Linked DNA regions of Methylobacillus flagellatus KT. The protein of the gene in region 1 interacts with the protein of each later gene in a pairwise test. Links are inferred from orthologs where the notes say so. Each region holds a gene or a part of one and is shown in the gene's direction. Other genes may lie near its edges. The genes, in order: MFLA_RS13220 and ndk.

What was found.
Region 2: the proteins of MFLA_RS13220 (region 1) and ndk interact in binary tests that used the Escherichia coli proteins (3 or more experiments, as listed by UniProt). The link is inferred for Methylobacillus flagellatus KT from one-to-one orthologs.

Annotation. Positions count from the first base shown.
Region 1 is NC_007947.1:2,794,461-2,797,591, forward strand. What follows is about bases 322-3,130. They hold MFLA_RS13220 (uracil-DNA glycosylase), read left to right. Parts: upstream 322-1,279; coding sequence 1,280-1,981; downstream 1,982-3,130. Other genes in these bases: MFLA_RS13210 (LysR family transcriptional regulator), read left to right, coding at 322-819; MFLA_RS13215 (hypothetical protein), read right to left, coding at 821-1,111; MFLA_RS13225 (hypothetical protein), read right to left, coding at 2,004-2,513; MFLA_RS13230 (YMGG-like glycine zipper-containing protein), read right to left, coding at 2,585-3,121. Outside these bases: more of MFLA_RS13210, read left to right, coding at 1-321. UniProt on the Escherichia coli protein: Excises uracil residues from the DNA which can arise as a result of misincorporation of dUMP residues by DNA polymerase or due to deamination of cytosine.
Region 2 is NC_007947.1:1,736,655-1,739,797, reverse strand. Bases 258-3,078 are described here. They hold ndk (nucleoside-diphosphate kinase), read left to right. Parts: upstream 258-1,365; coding sequence 1,366-1,791; downstream 1,792-3,078. Other genes in these bases: pilW (type IV pilus biogenesis/stability protein PilW), read left to right, coding at 2,889-3,078; rlmN (23S rRNA (adenine(2503)-C(2))-methyltransferase RlmN), read left to right, coding at 1,804-2,892; rlmB (23S rRNA (guanosine(2251)-2'-O)-methyltransferase RlmB), read left to right, coding at 380-1,135; rnr (ribonuclease R), read left to right, coding at 258-375. Outside these bases: more of rnr, read left to right, coding at 1-257; more of pilW, read left to right, coding at 3,079-3,143. UniProt on the Escherichia coli protein: Major role in the synthesis of nucleoside triphosphates other than ATP. The ATP gamma phosphate is transferred to the NDP beta phosphate via a ping-pong mechanism, using a phosphorylated active-site intermediate.

The DNA of each region.
Region 1 (3,131 bases):
TTGCCCAAGGGCAGCATTTCCATGGCAGTGCAGAAGCTGGAGGCGCATCTTGGCACCAGGTTGTTGCAGCGCACCACGCGCAAAGTCGTGCTCACGCATGACGGAGAATTGTTCTATCAGCGCTGCAAGGATTTGCTGACCGATATGGACGAGCTCGAATCCATGTTCCTGCTCGACGAAACAGGCATTCAGGGACGCATACGTGTGGATGTGCCGCTTGCCGTCGCACGCGAAGTGCTGATGCCGCACCTGCCTGCATTCCTACGGCAGCATCCCGGCATCAGAATCGAGCTCAGCAGCACTGACCGCAAAGTGGACCTGGTAGCGGAAGGCTTCGACTGCGTGATACGCGTCGGCAGCCTGGGTGACTCGGGACTGGTCGCACGCCAGGTCGGCCTCCACCCCATCGTCAATTGCGCAAGCCCGGCATACCTGCAACAGCACGGCACGCCGCAAACGCTGGACGAGCTGACGCGACATTTCGTAGTGCATTACACGCAAGTGCTGGGCTCTGAGGAAGCCTACTGGGAGTACGTCCAGGGAAGCGACATCATCCGCATGAAAATGCAGTCCATCATCACGGTCAACAACAGCGACGCCTATACCCAGGCATGCCTGGCAGGCCTGGGTATCATCCAGGTACCACAGGCCGCAGCCCGGCCCTATATCATGCAAGATAGGCTGGTCGAATTGCTGCCGGAATACCGCGCAGCACCGATGCCAGTCTCCATGCTGTACCCGAACCGGCGTCACCAACCTCGCCGGGTCCGTGTCTTCATGGACTGGCTGGTTGACCGCTTACAGGACTACCTGGCCTGACTCAATTGCTCGCCAGGCAGGAGGCAAGGTAGTTCCGCCGCGTATCACCGTCGAGGTTCATCGCCGTGGCACTGATCTGGCACTGCTTGCGGGCCTGGTGCGCCGCCTCGCTCACAGAGGACAACACACAATTGTTGAGGTAGTGCTCACGCACCTGCCCGTTGAGATTCATGGCGGTTGCATTCACATGGCAGGCCTTCATGATCTGGAATTCGTCTTCCGCCAACGATGTGGCATTGGCAGGCAAAGCGGCCCAAAGGGACAAGGATAGGGTAGCCAGGGTTTTCATCATGCTTTCTCCATAGTATCGAACTCGCATCACCGGCAAGTCTGGCGCCCGCCTCGATGGTTCTTGCGCTCAGAAAAATCCTCCCTGGAACGATATTACGCCTTTTGCGCTTGCCCGGCAGCAATGAATTTAGTACCGTAGCCCGCATCATTCTCCCCTGGTTGAACGACAATGAGCACAATGCTGGACCCCGTGACCCATCCACGTCCGGAATCACTCCCGCCCGCCTGGGTGGAGGCTATTCCTGAATTGCAGGCGCTGTACCACAGCATCAGCGCCAGCCTGGAACCAGAGCAGGATGTACGTCCGCGCCGGGGACTATGGTTCGAAGCATTGCGCCAGGTCGAGCCAGCAGCGGCAAGGGTGGTACTGCTGGGACAGGATCCCTATCATGGTGAGGATCATGGCATCCAGCAAGCCCATGGCTTGTCATTCTCCGTACCGGAAGGCGTCAGGCCACCGCCCTCGTTGCGCAACATGCTCAAGGAAATGCAGACGGATGTGGGCCAGACCCTGTCGAGCGGCAACCTGATGCCGTGGGCGAAGCAAGGGGTGCTGTTACTCAACGCCTCGCTCACCACGCGCGGCGGCGTGGCAGGCGCCCATAGCAAGATATGGCAGGCATTCACGCATGCGGTCATGCGCTATCTGGGCCAGCGCGAAGCGCCGCTGGTATTCATCCTGTGGGGAAACCATGCGCAGCAGTTTCGCCCGCTCATTGCGTCCTGGCACCAGGTCATCAGCTCGGCACATCCTTCACCGCTATCCGCCCACCGCGGATTTTTCGGCAGCCAACCCTATTCCAGGGTCAATGCTGCGTTGCGCAAGCTTGGGCTGGGCGAGGTGCAGTGGGGAGAGCCGATAGCCCGCTGAACTGCACTGTCCAGCCCCGGCGTTACCTTGCCAGCAGGTCTATCGCCGTCAGGATGACATAGGTGGTAGGATCGTAAACCACGTTATAACCTTGGTAGTAGCCGATCACATATCCTGGCGGCGGCGGTGGCAACGTGCGCAGCACATGGACCGGTACGGGAGTGATATAGGGACGATACGCGGGCAGGACGGCGTAGCCGGCGCGGAAATCCGGCCTGCGGTCCCACCTGACCCCGCGCAGGCTGCGCTGGTATTGCGTATACAGCCTTGCCCTGTCCTGGTCGCGGAATTGATAGTGCACGTTCTGCTGCACAATCACGGGACGCGCACCGCGATCCCAACGCCTGTCTTGCTGCCGGTACTGCCGGTCGCCATGACCACGGTCATGGCCTCTATCCCAGCGTTGCTCCTGACGCTGCCCCCGATCATGCCTGTCGTCCCGGTCCGCATAGGCGGCCGCCTGGCCGAGCATGCTGGCAATCAATACCATGCCAAGGGCTGACCAAAGCCTGTTTTTATTCACCTGTTTCATACTGTCCTCCTGATCCTGCGTTCTCGAACGCGCTGTCTATCCCCGATACATGCAAACAACTTGAAAATGTTCTATTCCCGGTAATCCGGCGGTACGCCGGCCGACAACGGCTCGCCGCGATATCCCGGTGGCGGGGGCGGAGGCGGCACGCTGCGGCGCACAGGGGCCGCTTGCTCGCGGACCTGGGCCAGCCTGCCCGACACCGCCACCTTGTGCCCCTTGGCGTACATGCATTGCGTATAGGCATTGTCGTAACGCGCTTGGGAAGCCTGGTAGGAGTCCGCCGCCATGCCGGTACCGGCCATGGTGCCGACCAGCAAACCGGAACCCGCGCCGACGGCAGCCCCTTCATGCCCGCCGACCGCGGCGCCGAGCAAACCGCCCACCACCGTGCCCACTGCGGCACTGGTCACTGCGCTATCCTGGGCCGCGGTCTTGGCAGAGCCGCTTTGCTCCAGGCCGAACTGACGGCAAATGCTGTCGTCATAGCGGAATTGGTCGAAACTCTTGGTGCTGCCCGGCAGAGCCATGCGACTCGGGCCGTCCGGGGGCAAGGTGGCGCAGGCGCTCAACAACAGCAACGGAATCAATGCGGCAACGCGTTTCATGATGCATCCC
Region 2 (3,143 bases), 1.1 Mb from region 1 along the record:
TTGCGCGTCAAGGTGAACCGCGTAGACCTTGAAACCAGCCGTATAGATTTTGGGCTTGTTGCCAGACAGGACCAGATGCAGGCATCATCCACTCCCCCAGCCCCAGCTAATCGCCGTCGTGGGAAGCCTGCCCCTGCTGCGGCGACAGTAAAAGCTGCGGCAGCGCCTGATGCGGAAAAGCCCAAGCGCCGCCAGTCTGCCACTGTCACGTCAACAGAGTTGCCGACCAAGTCCCCGGTGCAGGAGGCAGTGAAAAAGCCGAGGGCCCGCAGGGCCGATGCGACCCCGGCGCAGAAAACAACAAGGACGAGGCCGCCCCGCGCAAGCGGCGGAAAATCTCGTGCCACAGTGACAACCAAGAAGAAAGCTAGTTGATTGAATGAGTGACGTGCGTATTTTGTTTGGCTTTCATGCCGTATTGAGCCGTTTGCGCCAGCATGCGGCGAGCGTCCAGGAAGTCCTGGTCGACCAGGACAGGGTGGATGCGCGCATGAAGGATTTGTTGCAGATGGCGGAAGGCGCCAATGTACGGGTGATGCACGTGGAGCGGGCTCGCCTGGATGGCATGGCGGGCGGCAATGCTCGGCATCAGGGTGTGATTGCCCGTGTAGTGGATACCCCGATTCCCTACAAGGATATCCATGACATCCTGGAATCCGACCTGAAAGAGCCGCCATTTTTTCTAGTGCTGGATGGTGTGGAAGATCCGCATAACCTTGGTGCCTGCCTGCGGGTAGCCGATGCGATGGGGGTACATGCAGTGATTGCGCCCAAGGATCGCGCAGCAGGCCTGAATGCCACGGTACGCAAGGTGGCTTGCGGCGCCGCGGAAACTGTACCGTTTATTGCCGTGACCAATTTGGCGCGAACGCTGCGTGAACTCAAGGATGCCGGTGTGTTCATCGTGGGGGCTGCGGCAGAGGCAGATGCCGACTTACCATCTACCAATTTATCGGGCCCGCTGGCGCTGGTGCTGGGGGCGGAAGGGAGTGGTCTGCGCCGACTGACGCAGGAAACTTGCGACAGCTTGATCAGCATTCCGATGTTTGGCTCTGTTGAGAGTCTGAATGTATCGGTTGCCAGCGGTATTTGCCTGTATGAGGCACGCAGGCAGCGCATCCTGCAGCAGGCTTGACCGAGTTGGCGCAGGGCGAGTTTTTAGTGAAATCGCCAAGATGTCGTCCGCATGGTCTGTGTCGCGAGCCTGTCACTCGATCAGTTGATACTACATGCTCAGGACGGCCTGGTTTTTGCAGGCCGGGGGGCGGTAAATATTGCGTCCCAGCTTTATTTTGGGCCGCTAAAATGTTATTTTATCGGTCTTTCCGTAGTAGTTTTATCTAAATAATTATCTTTGGAGTCATCATGGCTGTTGAACGTACCCTATCCATTATCAAACCCGATGCAGTTGCGAAGAACGTGATCGGCAAGATCTATACCCGTTTTGAAGATGCCGGCCTCAAGATCATCGCTTCCAAGATGGTGCAACTGTCTCAGGCTGATGCTGAGGGTTTTTATGCAGTCCACAAGGAGCGCCCTTTCTTCAATGATCTGGTCAAGTTCATGATTTCCGGTCCAGTCGTCGTACAGGTGCTGGAAGGTGAAAATGCGGTGCTCAAGCACCGTGAGCTGATGGGCGCTACCGACCCGAAAAAAGCTGAGCCAGGTACTATCCGCGCTGACTTCGCCGATAGCATTGATGCCAATGCCGTTCATGGGTCAGACTCCCTGGAAAATGCTGCAGTCGAAATTGCCTATTTCTTTGCGCAATCCAATATTTACAGCCGCTGAGGTTGTCTCTGCATGACGGTCAATCTCCTCAATTTCAACCAGGCAGCGCTCGCAGAATATTTCCAAGGTATTGGCGAGAAGCCGTTCCGTGCCAAGCAGATGATGCGCTGGATGCATCACTTCGGCGTGAGCGATTTTGGGGAGATGACGGATATTGCCAAGGCATTGCGTGAAAAGCTGGCCAAGGAGGCTGTGGTTGCGCCTCCTTCAGTTCATCTGGAGCAAATATCGGAAGATGGGACGCGCAAGTGGTTGATTGACGTTGGGGCAGGCAATGGCGTCGAGACAGTGTTCATCCCCGAGGATGATCGCGGCACGCTTTGCGTTTCTTCGCAGGTAGGATGTGCGTTGGATTGCACATTCTGTTCTACCGGACGCCAGGGATTCAACCGTAATCTCAGCGTTTCCGAGATCATTGGTCAGTTATGGGTGGCGAACAAGGCGCTTGGTCGCGATCCCAAGGGGGACCGCATCATCAGCAATGTTGTCATGATGGGCATGGGCGAGCCGCTGGCCAATTTCGACAATGTCGTGGCAGCCATGAATATTATGCTGGACGATTCTGCTTATGGCTTGAGCCGTCGTCGCGTGACCTTGTCCACTTCTGGTATGGTGCCGGCCATGGACAGGTTGCGCGAGGAGTGTCCCGTGGCGCTGGCAGTGTCCCTTCATGCCCCCAATGATGCATTGCGTGACGAAATTGTGCCGATCAATCGCAAGTATCCCATTGCGCAGCTCATGGCGGCTTGCCAGCGTTATCTCGAAAAGGCGCCACGCGATTTTGTCACCTTCGAGTATGTGATGCTGGACGGTGTCAACGATACTGCCGAGCATGCCAGGCAATTGTTGAATATCGTTCAGGATGTGCCTTGCAAATTCAACCTGATTCCATTCAACCCTTTCCCGAATAGCGGCTACGATACCTCCAAGCCCGACAATATCCGCCGTTTTCGCGATATCCTCATGCAGGCAGGCTATGTCGTGACCACACGCAAGACCCGCGGCGAGGACATTGACGCGGCTTGTGGTCAGCTGGCTGGTAAGGTGCAGGATAAGACCAAGCGTTCGTTGCGCCGCATCAAAGTGGAGGCGGTTGCGTGAGGAAGTTCCTGGTGGGGGCTTGCTGCTTGTTGCTGATCGCTTGTGCCGCCACTGAAACCAAGCAGGATACCGAGGCAAGCCGTGAGCGCGCCCGTGTACATACCGAACTGGGTGCTGGATATTATGCCCAGAACCAGATTGCCGTGGCGTTGGAGGAATTTGAGCTTGCCGCGCAGATCAATCCTTCCTATGCGCCTGCCTATAACGGCCTTGGGCTAGTGTATGGCACATTGCGTGAAGACGAGAAGGCA